DNA from 4 places in the Priestia sp. JNUCC 25 genome. Region 4 is predicted to be linked to each of the others. Evidence: a T-box and tRNA genes for the amino acid it is inferred to sense, from the RefSeq annotation. Region 4 holds a T-box; the other regions hold tRNA genes.

Region 1 (4,684 bases), 2.3 Mb from region 4:
TTTTAATTTTTTTTGATTGCTTTGTGTGATGATTTCATATTTATAAATAGTCCCTTGTTCTAATTCAGGGATAAATGTCATCCAAATACCTTCTTCATTAACTTTAACCATTGAATGTTGAAAACCGTTCCATTTATTAAAATCACCTACAACGCTTACACCCTTTGCATGAGGTGCCCACACGCAAAATCGTACGCCTTCAATTCCTTCTACCGTTACCTGATGCGCACCGAAAATAGAGTAACTGCGAAATAAGTTTCCTTCGTGATACAAATGAACATCAAATTCAGTAGGCTGAACCGCTAGATTCACTTTTGCCACCCCTTTAACTTCAAACATAATATACGCACATAATATACGCTTCTTACCACTCATTCCCTTTTACAGTAAAAACATAAACCTTTTCTACAAATATAATAGAATAAATGTTCTTTTAAATTACTCTTTATCCCATACTCTTCATACTTTATTACTTTATGAATAATTCCATATGATATAGGGAAAATCCTGCTTAAAACTTACTTTTTATTCTGAAAATTCATGGTAATTATTCCTAACTATTATTTCTGTTTACTTAATCTTTAAAAAAGCGCAAATAAAAAAGGTTTGCATGTATGCAAACCTTTTTGAGATGACCCGTACGGGATTCGAACCCGTGTTACCGCCGTGAAAGGGCGGTGTCTTAACCGCTTGACCAACGGGCCATATTTAAATTTAAAACGACTGGCGGAGAAGGAGGGATTTGAACCCTCGCGCCGCTTACACGACCTACACCCTTAGCAGGGGCGCCTCTTCAGCCACTTGAGTACTTCTCCATATGGCTCCACAGGTAGGACTCGAACCTACGACCGATCGGTTAACAGCCGATAGCTCTACCACTGAGCTACTGTGGAATATGGTGGGCCTAAGTGGACTCGAACCACCGACCTCACGCTTATCAGGCGTGCGCTCTAACCAGCTGAGCTATAGGCCCTTCATTTGGAGCGGGTGATGAGAATCGAACTCACGACATCAGCTTGGAAGGCTGAGGTTTTACCACTAAACTACACCCGCGTTACTTAAGATGGGGCGACTGATGGGAATCGAACCCACGAATGCCGGAACCACAATCCGGTGCGTTAACCACTTCGCCACAATCGCCGTCTTAAAATGGTGGCTCGGGACGGAATCGAACCGCCGACACAAGGATTTTCAGTCCTTTGCTCTACCAACTGAGCTACCGAGCCAAACAAAATGGCGGTCCCGACGGGAATCGAACCCGCGATCTCCTGCGTGACAGGCAGGCATGTTAACCGCTACACCACGGGACCACTTTGGTTGCGGGGACAGGATTTGAACCTGCGACCTTCGGGTTATGAGCCCGACGAGCTACCGAACTGCTCCACCCCGCGATGATATGAATATGATATAAATAAATGGCGGAGGAAGAGGGATTCGAACCCCCGCGGGCTTTAACACCCCTGTCGGTTTTCAAGACCGATCCCTTCAGCCGGACTTGGGTATTCCTCCGTATATTTATAACAAATGTAACTTATATGGTAGCGGCGGAGGGAGTCGAACCCACGACCTCACGGGTATGAACCGTACGCTCTAGCCAGCTGAGCTACACCGCCATATTATTCGTTACAATTATTCAGTTTAATTGGTGGAGCCTAGCGGGATCGAACCGCTGACCTCCTGCGTGCAAGGCAGGCGCTCTCCCAGCTGAGCTAAGGCCCCTTAAATGGTCGGGAAGACAGGATTCGAACCTGCGACCCCTTGGTCCCAAACCAAGTGCTCTACCAAGCTGAGCTACTTCCCGTTTATGGCGCGCCCGAGAGGAGTCGAACCCCTAACCTTTTGATCCGTAGTCAAACGCTCTATCCAATTGAGCTACGGGCGCTTATTAAAATGGTGCCGAGGGCCGGACTTGAACCGGCACGGTAGTCACCTACCGCAGGATTTTAAGTCCTGTGTGTCTGCCAATTCCACCACCCCGGCAGGACTTATATATGTGGAGCGGAAGACGAGGTTCGAACTCGCGACCCCCACCTTGGCAAGGTGGTGTTCTACCACTGAACTACTTCCGCGCATATATGAAATTAATGAAAGATGCGGGTGAAGGGACTTGAACCCCCACGTCGTAAGACACTAGATCCTAAGTCTAGCGCGTCTGCCAATTCCGCCACACCCGCGTGTGAATATAAATGGTGAGCCATGAAGGACTCGAACCTTCGACCCTCTGATTAAAAGTCAGATGCTCTACCAACTGAGCTAATGGCTCGAAAAAAATGGTGCCGGCAAGAGGACTTGAACCCCCAACCTACTGATTACAAGTCAGTTGCTCTACCAATTGAGCTACACCGGCGTGCAATCTCTGACTTAAATAGTCGATGGTGGAGGATGACGGGATCGAACCGCCGACCCCCTGCTTGTAAGGCAGGTGCTCTCCCAGCTGAGCTAATCCTCCGATATATAAGCCTGGCAACGTCCTACTCTCACAGGGACAAAGTCCCAACTACCATTGGCGCTAAAGAGCTTAACTTCCGTGTTCGGTATGGGAACGGGTGTGACCTCTTCGCTATCGCCACCAGACATATTATATTATACACTATTTTATAAAGAAAGCAATACTTTTTTTCGAAAGATTTATTCTTTCAAAACTAGATAACAGCTTGCTGAGTAAAGCTTACGCTTTTAAAGTTTGGTTAAGTCCTCGATCGATTAGTATCAGTCAGCTACACATGTCGCCACGCTTCCACCTCTGACCTATCAACCTGATCATCTTTCAGGGATCTTACTAGCTTGCGCTATGGGAAATCTCATCTTGAGGGGGGCTTCATGCTTAGATGCTTTCAGCACTTATCCCGTCCACACATAGCTACCCAGCGATGCCTTTGGCAAGACAACTGGTACACCAGCGGTGTGTCCATCCCGGTCCTCTCGTACTAAGGACAGCTCCTCTCAAATTTCCTACGCCCACGACGGATAGGGACCGAACTGTCTCACGACGTTCTGAACCCAGCTCGCGTACCGCTTTAATGGGCGAACAGCCCAACCCTTGGGACCGACTACAGCCCCAGGATGCGATGAGCCGACATCGAGGTGCCAAACCTCCCCGTCGATGTGGACTCTTGGGGGAGATAAGCCTGTTATCCCCGGGGTAGCTTTTATCCGTTGAGCGATGGCCCTTCCATGCGGAACCACCGGATCACTAAGCCCGACTTTCGTCCCTGCTCGACTTGTAGGTCTCGCAGTCAAGCTCCCTTGTGCCTTTACACTCTACGAATGATTTCCAACCATTCTGAGGGAACCTTTGGGCGCCTCCGTTACATTTTAGGAGGCGACCGCCCCAGTCAAACTGCCCACCTGACACTGTCTCCCGGCCCGATCAGGGCCGCGGGTTAGAATTTCAATACAGCCAGGGTAGTATCCCACCGACGCCTCCACCGAAGCTAGCGCTCCGGCTTCTCAGGCTCCTACCTATCCTGTACAAGCTGTACCAAAATTCAATATCAGGCTACAGTAAAGCTCCACGGGGTCTTTCCGTCCTGTCGCGGGTAACCTGCATCTTCACAGGTACTATAATTTCACCGAGTCTCTCGTTGAGACAGTGCCCAGATCGTTACGCCTTTCGTGCGGGTCGGAACTTACCCGACAAGGAATTTCGCTACCTTAGGACCGTTATAGTTACGGCCGCCGTTTACTGGGGCTTCGATTCAGAGCTTCTCCCAAAGGATAACCCCTCCTCTTAACCTTCCAGCACCGGGCAGGCGTCAGCCCCTATACTTCGCCTTGCGGCTTCGCAGAGACCTGTGTTTTTGCTAAACAGTCGCCTGGGCCTATTCACTGCGGCTCTCTCGGGCTATACACCCTACCAGAGCACCCCTTCTCCCGAAGTTACGGGGTCATTTTGCCGAGTTCCTTAACGAGAGTTCTCTCGATCACCTTAGGATTCTCTCCTCGCCTACCTGTGTCGGTTTGCGGTACGGGCACCTCCCGCCTCGCTAGAGGCTTTTCTTGGCAGTGTGGAATCAGGAACTTCGGTACTGTAATTCCCTCGTCATCACAGCTCAGCCTTCATGATGAGCGGATTTGCCTACTCATCAGCCTAACTGCTTGAACGCGCATATCCAGCAGCGCGCTTACCCTATCCTACTGCGTCCCCCCATTACTCAAACGGCGGGGAGGTGGTACAGGAATATCAACCTGTTGGCCATCGCCTACGCTTTTCAGCCTCGGCTTAGGTCCCGACTAACCCTGAGCGGACGAGCCTTCCTCAGGAAACCTTAGGCATTCGGTGGACAAGATTCTCACTTGTCTTTCGCTACTCATACCGGCATTCTCACTTCTAAGCGCTCCACCAGTCCTTACGGTCTGACTTCGCTGCACTTAGAACGCTCTCCTACCACTGACATCAAAGATGTCAATCCACAGCTTCGGTGATACGTTTAGCCCCGGTACATTTTCGGCGCAGAGTCACTCGACCAGTGAGCTATTACGCACTCTTTAAATGGTGGCTGCTTCTAAGCCAACATCCTGGTTGTCTAAGCAACTCCACATCCTTTTCCACTTAACGTATACTTGGGGACCTTAGCTGGTGGTCTGGGCTGTTTCCCTTTTGACTACGGATCTTATCACTCGCAGTCTGACTCCCATGGATAAGTCTTTGGCATTCGGAGTTTGACTGAATTCGGTAACCCGT
Region 2 (4,684 bases), 2.2 Mb from region 4:
AACCGACACAGGTAGGCGAGGAGAGAATCCTAAGGTGATCGAGAGAACTCTCGTTAAGGAACTCGGCAAAATGACCCCGTAACTTCGGGAGAAGGGGTGCTCTGGTAGGGTGTATAGCCCGAGAGAGCCGCAGTGAATAGGCCCAGGCGACTGTTTAGCAAAAACACAGGTCTCTGCGAAGCCGCAAGGCGAAGTATAGGGGCTGACGCCTGCCCGGTGCTGGAAGGTTAAGAGGAGGGGTTATCCTTTGGGAGAAGCTCTGAATCGAAGCCCCAGTAAACGGCGGCCGTAACTATAACGGTCCTAAGGTAGCGAAATTCCTTGTCGGGTAAGTTCCGACCCGCACGAAAGGCGTAACGATCTGGGCACTGTCTCAACGAGAGACTCGGTGAAATTATAGTACCTGTGAAGATGCAGGTTACCCGCGACAGGACGGAAAGACCCCGTGGAGCTTTACTGTAGCCTGATATTGAATTTTGGTACAGCTTGTACAGGATAGGTAGGAGCCTGAGAAGCCGGAGCGCTAGCTTCGGTGGAGGCGTCGGTGGGATACTACCCTGGCTGTATTGAAATTCTAACCCGCGGCCCTGATCGGGCCGGGAGACAGTGTCAGGTGGGCAGTTTGACTGGGGCGGTCGCCTCCTAAAATGTAACGGAGGCGCCCAAAGGTTCCCTCAGAATGGTTGGAAATCATTCGTAGAGTGTAAAGGCACAAGGGAGCTTGACTGCGAGACCTACAAGTCGAGCAGGGACGAAAGTCGGGCTTAGTGATCCGGTGGTTCCGCATGGAAGGGCCATCGCTCAACGGATAAAAGCTACCCCGGGGATAACAGGCTTATCTCCCCCAAGAGTCCACATCGACGGGGAGGTTTGGCACCTCGATGTCGGCTCATCGCATCCTGGGGCTGTAGTCGGTCCCAAGGGTTGGGCTGTTCGCCCATTAAAGCGGTACGCGAGCTGGGTTCAGAACGTCGTGAGACAGTTCGGTCCCTATCCGTCGTGGGCGTAGGAAATTTGAGAGGAGCTGTCCTTAGTACGAGAGGACCGGGATGGACACACCGCTGGTGTACCAGTTGTCTTGCCAAAGGCATCGCTGGGTAGCTATGTGTGGACGGGATAAGTGCTGAAAGCATCTAAGCATGAAGCCCCCCTCAAGATGAGATTTCCCATAGCGCAAGCTAGTAAGATCCCTGAAAGATGATCAGGTTGATAGGTCAGAGGTGGAAGCGTGGCGACATGTGTAGCTGACTGATACTAATCGATCGAGGACTTAACCAAACTTTTAAAAGCGTAAGCTTTACTCAGCAAACTGTTACCTAGTTTTGAGAGAACAAAACTTTTCCAAAAAAGTCTTGCTTTCTTTATCAAATCATGTATAATATAATATGTCTGGTGGCGATAGCGAAGAGGTCACACCCGTTCCCATACCGAACACGGAAGTTAAGCTCTTTAGCGCCAATGGTAGTTGGGACTTTGTCCCTGTGAGAGTAGGACGTTGCCAGGCTATTATTATTCCACAGTAGCTCAGTGGTAGAGCTATCGGCTGTTAACCGATCGGTCGTAGGTTCGAGTCCTACCTGTGGAGCCAACTGGCCCGTTGGTCAAGCGGTTAAGACACCGCCCTTTCACGGCGGTAACACGGGTTCGAATCCCGTACGGGTCACCATTTATTTTTATCTACATAATAGTGGAGGATTAGCTCAGCTGGGAGAGCACCTGCCTTACAAGCAGGGGGTCGGCGGTTCGATCCCGTCATCCTCCACCACCGTGCCGGTGTAGCTCAACTGGTAGAGCAACTGACTTGTAATCAGTAGGTTGGGGGTTCAAGTCCTCTTGCCGGCACCATTTATATTGGAGGGGTAGCGAAGTGGCTAAACGCGGCGGACTGTAAATCCGCTCCTTCGGGTTCGGCAGTTCGAATCTGCCCCCCTCCACCATTTTTATTGGGCTATCGCCAAGCGGTAAGGCAACGGATTTTGATTCCGTCATGCGTTGGTTCGAATCCAGCTAGCCCAGCCATAGAGAGCCATTAGCTCAGTTGGTAGAGCATCTGACTTTTAATCAGAGGGTCGAAGGTTCGAGTCCTTCATGGCTCATTTTAATAAGCGGAAGTAGTTCAGTGGTAGAACACCACCTTGCCAAGGTGGGGGTCGCGAGTTCGAACCTCGTCTTCCGCTCCATTTCTATATAAAAAAGATATTGGGGCCTTAGCTCAGCTGGGAGAGCGCCTGCCTTGCACGCAGGAGGTCAGCGGTTCGATCCCGCTAGGCTCCACCATACATATAAACATACAACCTTTAAGCAAATTGCTTAAAGGTTTTTTTATGTAGTTTCTACAAATTAGAATTGTATATATATTCAAAAAAGTGTCGAGTTGAGCCATCGCTCATTTAGCCGTTACAATAGGAGAGTAGCAACATTTGTGATGGGGGGACATATTATGAATAAGCTTTCAATTATTGGAGTACCAATGGATTTAGGTCAAACTCGCCGAGGGGTCGATATGGGGCCAAGTGCGATACGATATGCAGGTGTTATTGAACGCATCGAGAATATTGGATATAGTGTAGAAGATAAAGGGAATATTGAAATTGCCTTAGCTGAACGAGTACATAGTGATGAAAATACAAACTTAAAGAATTTAAAAGCTGTAGCAGATGCTAGCGAGAGGCTTGCTCAGACCGTAAGTGATGTTATTACAAATAAAAGGTTTCCTTTAGTACTGGGGGGAGATCACAGCATCGCTATCGGAACACTAGCAGGAGTAAGTCGTCATTATAAAAACTTGGGCGTGATTTGGTATGATGCACACGGAGATTTGAATACAGCAGATACGTCTCCTTCAGGAAATATTCACGGTATGCCATTGGCGGCAAGTATAGGTATAGGAGACGACGCATTGACTCGAATTGGTGGTTATACACCTAAAGTCAAGCCGGAAAATATTGTGATTATCGGAGCACGTTCTTTAGATGAAGGAGAAAAAGAGTTAATAAAGGAAAAAGGGATTAAAGTGTATACGATGCATGAGATAGATCGAATGGGTATGACAAAAGTAATGGAAGAAACAATTTTATATTTGCGTGATAAAACAGATGGCGTTCATCTATCACTCGATTTAGATGGATTGGATCCACATGATGCACCTGGAGTAGGAACGCCAGTTATCGGTGGAATAAGCTACAGAGAAAGTCATTTAGCTATGGAGATGTTAGCAGAATCTCAGCTAATCACTTCTGCTGAGTTTGTGGAAGTAAATCCTATTTTAGATGAACGGAATAAAACAGCTACCGTAGCTGTTGCATTAATGGGCTCACTTTTAGGAGAGAAATTAGTATAAAACATTAGTACCTACCAAAAGGTACATGAAATATATATGAAGATAAAAAAAAGAAGCTCTTAGTTCGGATTCGAGAGCTTCTTTATATAGAGAAAAACTTTTCATATTCATTTAATAAACCATCTAGCTCTGAACTTACTCTCACTACTGTTAGTGATGATAAAGGGTTTTCTGCTGCAAGAGTGACCATGTTATTTCTACATTCTTCAATTTGATTCAAAAGGTTCTCTTTTGTATGAGTCAAGCTTTCCACTCCTCTTCTTTTCATCTATACTAATTACATAACCTACGTACGATCTTTTTAAACGTATTTGACAAATTTTTGTTAAAATAATTAAGCATAAGTGAAACTTTATGATAAAGTACACGTATATATACTATCCCGCAATGGGCGGAGGTAACCGTTACATGGATTTATTATTAAAAAGAAAAATAAAAAAAGTAAAAAAAGGTGACCAGGATGCGTTTGCTGACATAGTAGAATATCACAAGGATAAACTTTTTCATCTATGTTATCGAATGTTAGGAAACCGGGAAGAAGCGCAAGACGCTGCCCAAGAAGCGTTTATTCGAGCCTATGTAAATATTCATAGCTATGACACGAGTAAAAAGTTTTCCACCTGGTTATATCGAATTGCTACAAATCTTTGTATTGATCGAATTCGTAAAAAAAAGCCAGACTATTATTTAGATGCAGAAGTAGCCGGGACCGACGGGTTAAATATGTACTCTCAAATAGCTGCCGATCAGGCCTTACCAGAAGAAGAACTAGAGCAAGTAGAATTGCAAGAATTCATTCAGTCGGAAATATTAAAGCTACCTGAGAAATATCGAACTGTCATTGTCCTAAAATATATAGATGAGCTGTCGTTAAAAGAAATCAGCGATATTTTAGACCTGCCTCTTGGTACGGTAAAGACTAGAATTCATAGAGGACGTGAAGCTTTAAGAAATCGACTTCGCCACTTGTAAGGAGTGAACTAAGAATGAAATGTCCAAAAATGTATGTAAATCTCATTCATGAGCATTTAGATGGAGATATTACAAAAGAAAATGAACTGTTATTAAAAGAGCATTTGCATCAATGCAAAGATTGTCAGCAGCATATGCATCAGTTAAAAAGAACCATTGCATTTGTGCAAAGCACTTCTCATATAGAATTACCTATGAACTTTACAGCAGGTGTCATGGCTGGGTTACCACGTGAGAAGAATCGAATTCGAATGAATAGATGGTTTACAAACCACCCGATTCTTAGTGCAGCTGCTGTATTTGTGCTGTTAATGTCCGGCACCGTGTTTTCAGCTTGGGAAACGGATGAAGACTTTTCTGTTTCAAAGCAGT
Region 3 (4,684 bases), 1.8 Mb from region 4:
AAAACACAGGTCTCTGCGAAGCCGCAAGGCGAAGTATAGGGGCTGACGCCTGCCCGGTGCTGGAAGGTTAAGAGGAGGGGTTATCCTTTGGGAGAAGCTCTGAATCGAAGCCCCAGTAAACGGCGGCCGTAACTATAACGGTCCTAAGGTAGCGAAATTCCTTGTCGGGTAAGTTCCGACCCGCACGAAAGGCGTAACGATCTGGGCACTGTCTCAACGAGAGACTCGGTGAAATTATAGTACCTGTGAAGATGCAGGTTACCCGCGACAGGACGGAAAGACCCCGTGGAGCTTTACTGTAGCCTGATATTGAATTTTGGTACAGCTTGTACAGGATAGGTAGGAGCCTGAGAAGCCGGAGCGCTAGCTTCGGTGGAGGCGTCGGTGGGATACTACCCTGGCTGTATTGAAATTCTAACCCGCGGCCCTTATCGGGCCGGGAGACAGTGTCAGGTGGGCAGTTTGACTGGGGCGGTCGCCTCCTAAAATGTAACGGAGGCGCCCAAAGGTTCCCTCAGAATGGTTGGAAATCATTCGTAGAGTGTAAAGGCACAAGGGAGCTTGACTGCGAGACCTACAAGTCGAGCAGGGACGAAAGTCGGGCTTAGTGATCCGGTGGTTCCGCATGGAAGGGCCATCGCTCAACGGATAAAAGCTACCCCGGGGATAACAGGCTTATCTCCCCCAAGAGTCCACATCGACGGGGAGGTTTGGCACCTCGATGTCGGCTCATCGCATCCTGGGGCTGTAGTCGGTCCCAAGGGTTGGGCTGTTCGCCCATTAAAGCGGTACGCGAGCTGGGTTCAGAACGTCGTGAGACAGTTCGGTCCCTATCCGTCGTGGGCGTAGGAAATTTGAGAGGAGCTGTCCTTAGTACGAGAGGACCGGGATGGACACACCGCTGGTGTACCAGTTGTCTTGCCAAAGGCATCGCTGGGTAGCTATGTGTGGACGGGATAAGTGCTGAAAGCATCTAAGCATGAAGCCCCCCTCAAGATGAGATTTCCCATAGCGCAAGCTAGTAAGATCCCTGAAAGATGATCAGGTTGATAGGTCAGAGGTGGAAGCGTGGCGACATGTGTAGCTGACTGATACTAATCGATCGAGGACTTAACCAAAACTTTAAAAGCGTAAGCTTTACTCAGCAAACTGTTATCTAGTTTTGAGAGAGCAATCTCTTGTCTGGTGGCGATAGCGAAGAGGTCACACCCGTTCCCATACCGAACACGGAAGTTAAGCTCTTTAGCGCCAATGGTAGTTGGGACTTTGTCCCTGTGAGAGTAGGACGTTGCCAGGCAATGAATAAGACCCCTTTTTATGCTCTTATAAAAGAGTCTAGGGGTTTTTTATTTGGCTCATTTATAAAAATCTTCTATACAATGAATATTGTGTATGATACGTGGAGGATTAGCTCAGCTGGGAGAGCACCTGCCTTACAAGCAGGGGGTCGGCGGTTCGATCCCGTCATCCTCCACCACCGTGCCGGTGTAGCTCAACTGGTAGAGCAACTGACTTGTAATCAGTAGGTTGGGGGTTCAAGTCCTCTTGCCGGCACCATTTATATCGGAGGGGTAGCGAAGTGGCTAAACGCGGCGGACTGTAAATCCGCTCCTTCGGGTTCGGCAGTTCGAATCTGCCCCCCTCCACCATTTTTATTGGGCTATCGCCAAGCGGTAAGGCAACGGATTTTGATTCCGTCATGCGTTGGTTCGAATCCAGCTAGCCCAGCCATAGAGAGCCATTAGCTCAGTTGGTAGAGCATCTGACTTTTAATCAGAGGGTCGAAGGTTCGAGTCCTTCATGGCTCATTTTAATAAGCGGAAGTAGTTCAGTGGTAGAACACCACCTTGCCAAGGTGGGGGTCGCGAGTTCGAACCTCGTCTTCCGCTCCATATAAAGCGCCCGTAGCTCAATTGGATAGAGCGTTTGACTACGGATCAAAAGGTTAGGGGTTCGACTCCTCTCGGGCGCGCCATAAACGGGAAGTAGCTCAGCTTGGTAGAGCACTTGGTTTGGGACCAAGGGGTCGCAGGTTCGAATCCTGTCTTCCCGACCATTTATGGGGCCTTAGCTCAGCTGGGAGAGCGCCTGCCTTGCACGCAGGAGGTCAGCGGTTCGATCCCGCTAGGCTCCACCAATTAAACTGAATAATTGTAACGAATAATATGGCGGTGTAGCTCAGCTGGCTAGAGCGTACGGTTCATACCCGTGAGGTCGTGGGTTCGACTCCCTCCGCCGCTATCATATAAGTTACATTTGTTATAAATATACGGAGGAATACCCAAGTCCGGCTGAAGGGATCGGTCTTGAAAACCGACAGGGGTGTTAAAGCCCGCGGGGGTTCGAATCCCTCTTCCTCCGCCATTTATTTATATCATATTCATATCATCGCGGGGTGGAGCAGTTCGGTAGCTCGTCGGGCTCATAACCCGAAGGTCGCAGGTTCAAATCCTGTCCCCGCAACCAAAGTGGTCCCGTGGTGTAGCGGTTAACATGCCTGCCTGTCACGCAGGAGATCGCGGGTTCGATTCCCGTCGGGACCGCCATTTACATAAAGGCTCGGTAGCTCAGTTGGTAGAGCAAAGGACTGAAAATCCTTGTGTCGGCGGTTCGATTCCGTCCCGAGCCACCATTTTAAGACGGCGATTGTGGCGAAGTGGTTAACGCACCGGATTGTGGTTCCGGCATTCGTGGGTTCGATTCCCATCAGTCGCCCCATCTTAAGTAACGCGGGTGTAGTTTAGTGGTAAAACCTCAGCCTTCCAAGCTGATGTCGTGAGTTCGATTCTCATCACCCGCTCCAAATGAAGGGCCTATAGCTCAGCTGGTTAGAGCGCACGCCTGATAAGCGTGAGGTCGGTGGTTCGAGTCCACTTAGGCCCACCATATTCCACAGTAGCTCAGTGGTAGAGCTATCGGCTGTTAACCGATCGGTCGTAGGTTCGAGTCCTACCTGTGGAGCCATACTGGCCCGTTGGTCAAGCGGTTAAGACACCGCCCTTTCACGGCGGTAACACGGGTTCGAATCCCGTACGGGTCATCTTAAAAGCAGTTTGCATATGCAAACTGCTTTTTTTGTTTGGAAACAGAGTTTATTCTTTTGTCTAAACTCTATTTTTCGTTTTTCTATGATTTCCTCGCCCTAAATTGCATTTCTTATAGCACATCTATAAACGCTTGTTCTAAATTTCGAAAAAAAACCTACAATAGTAATAACGGCATACTGTTTGTACAAAAGGAGGGGAATGCGTGAAAAAAATTGTTTGGTGGTCCATCGGAGTTTTTCTTGTGTATGGAGCGTGTATTTGGGTGTATTTATTCTATATAAGCGATACCTCTATTCCACAATCATTAAAAGGCACCAGCGTAGACCCGGCTACGTTTATGAATGCACGAGAACTTATGTTAACCGAAAAATATTCAAAAATTAGAGATGCGCTCTTTTTTATCCGAATTCCATATGAGTGGCTAGGGTTTATTTTAATTTTAGTGTTAGGTGTGTCTAAGAAAGTTAATAAGTGGTCTAAAGACGTCAGCCGTTTCAGTCTTCTCCAAACTGCTATTTATGTATTTTGGTTATCCGTTCTGCTGCTGATCTATTCTTTTCCTATGGACTGGATTAGCTATAAGCTTTCAAAGGCTTACCATATTACGACGCAACCTTTCCAAGGATGGATGAAAGATCTTTTTACAGATTTTTGGGTGAACTATGCCACCATGTTTTTAGTGATTGCTGTGTTATATGCATTCATTCGTAAGTTTTCAAAAAGATGGTGGCTGTATGCGTGGATAGTATCTATTCCATTTACGCTATTTTTGACGTTTATTCAACCAGTGGTTATCGATCCGTTATATAACGATTTTTATCCATTAAAGAATAAAGAGCTGGAGACGAAAATTTTACATTTAGCAGATGAAGCTCACATACCTGCTAAGCATGTATATGAAGTAAACATGTCTGAAAAAACGAACTCTCTTAATGCATATGTGACGGGAATAGGTTCTAATTCAAGAATTGTGTTATGGGATACTACTCTTAATAAATTAACGGAACGTGAAATTTTGTTTATCATGGCGCATGAAATGGGTCATTATGTAAAGAAACATATTTATGTGGGGATTGCTTCAGCATTAGTTTTATCGATCGTAGGCTTATGGCTAACGAAGCACTTAGCTCGCTTTGTGATTAAGAGATGGGGGAAAGCATTAAAAATTACTTCTCTTAGTGATTTAAATTCTTTACCGCTTATTCTACTTATTTTTTCTATTCTTACATTTGCTGTGAGTCCGTTAACAAATATGCAGTCGCGTCATCATGAACTTCAATCTGACACGTACGCCATGGACCTAACAGGAGATAAGCAAGCTGCTATTAAAACGTTTCAGGACTTAACGAAATCAGGACTGTCTCAGGTAAATCCGCCGTATTTAGTGAAGATTTTTCGATATGGTCACCCAACAATACTGGAAAGAATTTCATTTGTTGAGAAGTATGAAAGAAATGAATAAGTGATATAAGAAAAAGTAAAGGATATATGAAGCCTTTTATACGTAGGTATTAATAGAAAAGCCTCCTTGCGAGTAGGGAAAAAATTCTAAAAGGAGGTTTCATTTTCGAAAGTACTGTTATATAATAACGTATGTAAAATAAAATCTGTTTTATAACAATAGGGAGGAATAGTTA
Region 4 (4,684 bases):
AAGGTATCGCAAAGAAGTCACAAGATCCTGATATGTTTTGGCTGCAGCCTAATACCATCCCGACGATGGGAGATTATTTTAAGCAGGCTGGGTATCAAACCTTTTATAAAGGAAAATGGCACATTTCTGATGAGAACATCTTAATTCCAGGAACACATAACGTTTTTTCTAGCTACCAGATGCAAACAGGAATACCGGATCTAGAGAAAGAGTGCCTCTATCAACAGGCTAATAAGCTTGAAAAGTTTGGGTTTTCAGGGTGGATTGGTCCAGAACCGGAAGGGAGAAACCCGCACAATTCTGGTTCATCCGCGGCCGTTGGAGTGAGCGGACGAGACGAAATATATGCAGAGGAAATCATAGAGCTTATTCAACGATTAGAACATCAAGCGACTGCGCAGCCTTGGCTCATGGTAGGTTCGTTTGTGAACCCGCATGACATTGCGCTGTTTGGAGCGATTACCAAACACCTTCCTATGTTTCAGTTTTCTATTGATGAGACGATTCCGAACATCGATCCGCCACCTACCATTAGAGAATCTTTGCAAACAAAGCCTAGCGCTCAAAGCAGCTATAAATACATCTATCCAAAAGCGCTGCAGCCGACGCCAAATTCTAGCTTCTACCGGCGCTTGTATTATCAGCTGCAAAAAAATGTTGATAAACAAATTTTAAAAGTTCTTCGGACCATCGAACAATCTTCGTTCTATGAAAATACAATTATTATTTTTACCTCTGATCATGGTGATTTGCTTGGAGCTCACGGTGGACTACATCAAAAATGGTACAACATGTATGAAGAATCTATTCACGTTCCGCTTCTCATTCACAACAAATGTTTATTTCCCAATTATCAACGTACAGACCTGATGACTAGTCACGTTGACTTGATTCCGACAATGCTTAGTTTAGCTAATATCGATGCTTCCGCTGTTCAAAAGCAATTACAAAAAAGTCATACGGAAGTACATCCATTTGTTGGGCGAGACCTGTCAGGTATACTTCGAGGAGAATCGTCTCTTGAGCAAGTGCAAACACCGATTTTCTTCATGACGGATGATGACCCGACAAAAGGACTTCACCAAACAAATTTTTTAGGAGAAAGCTACCCGTCAGTTGTTCAGCCTAATCACATTCAAGCGGTCATTGTCGAGTTTTCGTCAGCGGCAGGAAAGGAAATTTGGAAATACGCTCGTTATCATGATAATCCGCAATTTTGGTCAGCAGCTGAAGAAAAAGATAAAGTCAATCACCGGGAGCAATATGAAGGTTACCCTGTAAGTTTTACTACCCTTAAAACAACACGTGTTCCCGATCAAATTGAAATGTACAATTTGACCAAGGATCCGTTAGAAACAGTAAATCTGGCTCACCTGTATTTTTCGACAAATGAAACAAGGAAAGTTCAGCGGCAACTTGATGTTATTCTTAAAGAACAAATCAGGAAAAAACGGATTTTTCCGCAAAGTAGAAGCATGAATGATGAGCTTCCCTCTAAAGATAGATAAAAAATAGTTTCTACGGATTGAAGTCAACTATTTGGGTGAGCAGAAAAAGGTGTATTTAATATTTTAATATATAAATAAAAAACCTGATAATGCTTGTGCTATGTTATTTGTTCTGATTTGGGATAGTATTGGGTTTCACTTCGTTACTACCGCTTAGATAAAACAAATAAGGACTTATAGTATCTTTCTTTTTCGCCTTTATTGTTATGAAAATAAAGGTGAAAATAAGAATGAAAAGTAGTCGTTAATAGTATAATAAAAAACTTTTTCAGTCCGTGTATTCTTAAGTAACTTTTCAAAAATTTAAGCATAAAGTAATTCTATACCATTAAAAAATAAAAAATTACTTCTTGACTTCTGTTAAATTTATACACTATAATCGCTTTTAACAACTAATAAACAGTATTTGGCAATGAAAAGGACACGAATTAGATGCTGTTTTCTTCGCAGAGAATAGGGCCACTGGCTGAGAGCCCTTAAGAAATCATCTAATTTACCACCTTAGAGCTATTGCAGGGAACGTGCATAACTGAAACTGCAATCGGTAAAACCGTTATCTTTTTAAGCGTAAAATACGTATGGGTATTTTACGGAATTAGGGTGGTACCACGGCCGCATTCGTCCCTTCACTAGGGATGAGTGCGGTTTTTTATGTAGAAAAAAAGAATATACAAGCAATGAAAAGGACATGAATCATTTTTGAATTTTCTTTACAGAGAGTAGGGTCACTGGCTGAGAACCCTTAGAAAACGAAATGAATTTACCACCTTGGAGCTGCGGCGGGGAATGTGTATACACTGAAACCGCAACCGGTAGAACCGTTATCTTTTTAAGCGTAAAATACGTATGGGTATTTTACGGAATTAGGGTGGTACCACGGCCGCATTCGTCCCTTTACTAGGGATGAGTGCGGTTTTTTTGTTAAATAAAAACATATTGGAGGAATGAACATGTCAAAACAAATGGAAGCAGAAAAGCGAAATCATCAAAAATTAGGTCAAGAACTGGAGCTGTTTATGTCAATAGAAGAAGCTCCTGGTATGCCATTTTTCTTACCTAACGGAATGATTATTCGAAACGAGTTAGAGAACTACTGGAAACAAAAGCATTATAAAGCAGGCTATCAAGAGATAAAAACACCCATCATGATGAAACAGGAGCTGTGGGAACAATCAGGGCACTGGGAGCACTATCATGAGAATATATATTTTTCAAATGTTGACGAACAAAACTATGCGATTAAACCGATGAATTGTCCGGGAGCCATTTTATTGTTTAGCAGCAAGCGAAGAAGCTACCGAGAACTTCCGATTCGATACGCAGAGCTTGGATTAGTTCACCGTCACGAGCTTTCTGGATCTTTAAACGGATTGCTAAGAGTCCGTTCATTCACACAGGACGACGCTCATTTATTCGTAGAACTCAGTCAGATCGAAGCTGAGATTAGCCGCATTCTAGCGTTTATCCATGACTTTTACTCACATTTTGGCTTCGATTACAAAGTGGAGCTATCCACACGACCTGAAAAATTCATGGGAAATATTGAAACATGGAACCAAGCAGAAAAGTCGCTTCAATCTGTGTTAAGTGAAAAAGGCTTAGACTATCAGGTGAATGAAGGAGACGGAGCTTTTTATGGGCCGAAAATCGATTTTCATATTTTAGATTCCTTAGGTCGCAGCTGGCAGTGCGGAACAGTTCAGCTTGATTTCTTAATGCCAGAGAAGTTTGACTGTATGTATATTGGAGAAGACAATAAACCTCATCGTCCCGTAATGATTCACCGCGCTATATACGGTTCCGTTGAACGATTTATGGCCATCTTGATTGAACATTACGAAGGTCAATTTCCTCTTTGGTTAGCTCCTGTTCAACTCAAACTATTGCCTATTGCACCGCCGCATGTGGAATATGCATATAAAGTGAAACACGAGCTGGAGTTAAAAGGGTATCGTGTTGAAGTAGACGATCGCATTGAAAAAATAGGGCTGAAAATTCGAGAAGCAGAAATGCAGAAAGTTCCTTATATGGCCGTGATAGGAGATAAAGAAGTGGAAAATGAATCGCTTGCTATGCGAAAGCACGGGAAGAAAAATATAGGAACAGTAAGTGTGGAAGAGGCAGCTGTACACTTGAATAAAGAAAAGAATTCAAACAGAGTTTATTGAAGCTATTTACCTTACTAAATAGAAAAATCCGATTTTTTTAAGTCGGATAGTGATTCCCTTCATCTTGTCTTACACCAAAATGAAGGGAATATTGAACTAGAAGGGTATAAGATAATATATATCAGCAGTATAACTTTTGCCTTAGACAAACGCCGGTATTTTATAAAAAAAATTTATCTTATTCCATTCGAATCGTTTGTACGGGATGAAGCTGAAGCCGAAGCCTCATCTGATGGTTCGTTCATGTTCTGCTGATCTCGCTTTTTTTTAGAAGGAGAGTAAAAAAGAAATTTAAACATAAAGTACACTCCTAATGCTAGTAAAATACAGCCAATAAGTAAGTTAAGCATCTCTCTCCGCCCTTCATACACTTCAGTTTTCATCATTATAACACCCGGTAAGATAAAACATTCATTGTTCTGTAAATAATCTCTAGGTCAGGAATTTACATCTGAAGATAGTTAGTAAAAAAGTTATCTAAAAACATATAAAATAATTTTTTAGAATATTATTTTTATTCAAACTTATTATACATAAGCACAATGATAATCTCTTTATTTAGTTTATAAATCCAAAATAGAGCAATATTAAGAAATCGCTTACAAAAACTCTTGAAATATATATAATGATATTAGTATACTAATAGACAAGTTAGTAATTATTTCTATATAATTACTTCTGTATCTGAAGTAAAAACGCGCAGCCAAATAGGGAAAACGTCATTTTCAAGTTTTTTTAAGTGATGAGTGGCAACAGAGAGGAGAGAGTGCAATGGGAAAACTATTTAAAAAGAAGTCAATCGAGCAATTATTAGAACAAAGCCAAAACAAATCTCTAGTCAAAACATTAGGAGCATTCGATTTGACTCTTCTTGGTATTGGAGCCGTAATAGGAACAGGGGTTTTAGTATTAACAGGCTTAGTAGCTGCTAACGATGCTGGACCAGCCGTTATTTTTTCTTTTATATTGGCTTCTATTGTATGCGGTTTTGCAGCGCTGTGCTATGCG

The links. A T-box is a leader RNA that pairs with one kind of tRNA and senses whether it is charged. The one in region 4 lies ahead of thrS (threonine--tRNA ligase), so its partner is inferred to be a tRNA-Thr.
Region 1: it has a tRNA-Thr gene. The T-box ahead of thrS (threonine--tRNA ligase) is inferred to sense a tRNA for this amino acid. The anticodon was not compared.
Region 2: it has a tRNA-Thr gene. The T-box ahead of thrS (threonine--tRNA ligase) is inferred to sense a tRNA for this amino acid. The anticodon was not compared.
Region 3: it has a tRNA-Thr gene. The T-box ahead of thrS (threonine--tRNA ligase) is inferred to sense a tRNA for this amino acid. The anticodon was not compared.

The regions. Positions count from the first base shown of each region.
Region 1 covers NZ_CM132211.1:4,697,292-4,701,975, forward strand. The annotation lists gene glgB (1,4-alpha-glucan branching protein GlgB) at 1-339, opposite strand, end outside; tRNA gene JNUCC25_RS24590 (tRNA-Glu) at 633-704, opposite strand; tRNA gene JNUCC25_RS24595 (tRNA-Ser) at 725-815, opposite strand; tRNA gene JNUCC25_RS24600 (tRNA-Asn) at 819-893, opposite strand; tRNA gene JNUCC25_RS24605 (tRNA-Ile) at 897-973, opposite strand; tRNA gene JNUCC25_RS24610 (tRNA-Gly) at 980-1,053, opposite strand; tRNA gene JNUCC25_RS24615 (tRNA-His) at 1,065-1,140, opposite strand; tRNA gene JNUCC25_RS24620 (tRNA-Phe) at 1,151-1,226, opposite strand; tRNA gene JNUCC25_RS24625 (tRNA-Asp) at 1,235-1,310, opposite strand; tRNA gene JNUCC25_RS24630 (tRNA-Met) at 1,315-1,391, opposite strand; tRNA gene JNUCC25_RS24635 (tRNA-Ser) at 1,417-1,509, opposite strand; tRNA gene JNUCC25_RS24640 (tRNA-Met) at 1,537-1,613, opposite strand; tRNA gene JNUCC25_RS24645 (tRNA-Ala) at 1,644-1,719, opposite strand; tRNA gene JNUCC25_RS24650 (tRNA-Pro) at 1,725-1,801, opposite strand; tRNA gene JNUCC25_RS24655 (tRNA-Arg) at 1,806-1,882, opposite strand; tRNA gene JNUCC25_RS24660 (tRNA-Leu) at 1,892-1,980, opposite strand; tRNA gene JNUCC25_RS24665 (tRNA-Gly) at 1,995-2,069, opposite strand; tRNA gene JNUCC25_RS24670 (tRNA-Leu) at 2,093-2,174, opposite strand; tRNA gene JNUCC25_RS24675 (tRNA-Lys) at 2,188-2,263, opposite strand; tRNA gene JNUCC25_RS24680 (tRNA-Thr) at 2,272-2,347, opposite strand; tRNA gene JNUCC25_RS24685 (tRNA-Val) at 2,374-2,449, opposite strand; rRNA gene rrf (5S ribosomal RNA) at 2,459-2,574, opposite strand; rRNA gene JNUCC25_RS24695 (23S ribosomal RNA) at 2,684-4,684, opposite strand, start outside.
Region 2 covers NZ_CM132211.1:158,867-163,550, forward strand. The annotation lists rRNA gene JNUCC25_RS00905 (23S ribosomal RNA) at 1-1,278, shown strand, start outside; rRNA gene rrf (5S ribosomal RNA) at 1,389-1,504, shown strand; tRNA gene JNUCC25_RS00915 (tRNA-Asn) at 1,514-1,588, shown strand; tRNA gene JNUCC25_RS00920 (tRNA-Glu) at 1,592-1,666, shown strand; tRNA gene JNUCC25_RS00925 (tRNA-Val) at 1,690-1,765, shown strand; tRNA gene JNUCC25_RS00930 (tRNA-Thr) at 1,770-1,845, shown strand; tRNA gene JNUCC25_RS00935 (tRNA-Tyr) at 1,854-1,937, shown strand; tRNA gene JNUCC25_RS00940 (tRNA-Gln) at 1,945-2,019, shown strand; tRNA gene JNUCC25_RS00945 (tRNA-Lys) at 2,024-2,096, shown strand; tRNA gene JNUCC25_RS00950 (tRNA-Gly) at 2,106-2,180, shown strand; tRNA gene JNUCC25_RS00955 (tRNA-Ala) at 2,202-2,277, shown strand; gene rocF (arginase) at 2,441-3,340, shown strand; gene JNUCC25_RS00965 (aspartyl-phosphate phosphatase Spo0E family protein) at 3,423-3,584, opposite strand; gene sigW (RNA polymerase sigma factor SigW) at 3,749-4,312, shown strand; gene JNUCC25_RS00975 (anti-sigma factor family protein) at 4,327-4,684, shown strand, end outside.
Region 3 covers NZ_CM132211.1:590,451-595,134, forward strand. The annotation lists rRNA gene JNUCC25_RS03125 (23S ribosomal RNA) at 1-1,118, shown strand, start outside; rRNA gene rrf (5S ribosomal RNA) at 1,182-1,297, shown strand; tRNA gene JNUCC25_RS03135 (tRNA-Val) at 1,402-1,477, shown strand; tRNA gene JNUCC25_RS03140 (tRNA-Thr) at 1,482-1,557, shown strand; tRNA gene JNUCC25_RS03145 (tRNA-Tyr) at 1,566-1,649, shown strand; tRNA gene JNUCC25_RS03150 (tRNA-Gln) at 1,657-1,731, shown strand; tRNA gene JNUCC25_RS03155 (tRNA-Lys) at 1,736-1,808, shown strand; tRNA gene JNUCC25_RS03160 (tRNA-Gly) at 1,818-1,892, shown strand; tRNA gene JNUCC25_RS03165 (tRNA-Arg) at 1,899-1,975, shown strand; tRNA gene JNUCC25_RS03170 (tRNA-Pro) at 1,980-2,056, shown strand; tRNA gene JNUCC25_RS03175 (tRNA-Ala) at 2,062-2,137, shown strand; tRNA gene JNUCC25_RS03180 (tRNA-Met) at 2,168-2,241, shown strand; tRNA gene JNUCC25_RS03185 (tRNA-Ser) at 2,272-2,364, shown strand; tRNA gene JNUCC25_RS03190 (tRNA-Met) at 2,390-2,466, shown strand; tRNA gene JNUCC25_RS03195 (tRNA-Asp) at 2,471-2,546, shown strand; tRNA gene JNUCC25_RS03200 (tRNA-Phe) at 2,557-2,632, shown strand; tRNA gene JNUCC25_RS03205 (tRNA-His) at 2,643-2,718, shown strand; tRNA gene JNUCC25_RS03210 (tRNA-Gly) at 2,730-2,803, shown strand; tRNA gene JNUCC25_RS03215 (tRNA-Ile) at 2,810-2,886, shown strand; tRNA gene JNUCC25_RS03220 (tRNA-Asn) at 2,890-2,964, shown strand; tRNA gene JNUCC25_RS03225 (tRNA-Glu) at 2,969-3,040, shown strand; gene JNUCC25_RS03230 (M48 family metallopeptidase) at 3,250-4,509, shown strand.
Region 4 covers NZ_CM132211.1:2,398,118-2,402,801, forward strand. The annotation lists gene JNUCC25_RS12175 (sulfatase-like hydrolase/transferase) at 1-1,508, shown strand, start outside; T-box leader at 1,912-2,137, shown strand; T-box leader at 2,177-2,405, shown strand; gene thrS (threonine--tRNA ligase) at 2,459-3,676, shown strand; gene JNUCC25_RS12185 (hypothetical protein) at 3,850-4,062, opposite strand; gene JNUCC25_RS12190 (amino acid permease) at 4,448-4,684, shown strand, end outside.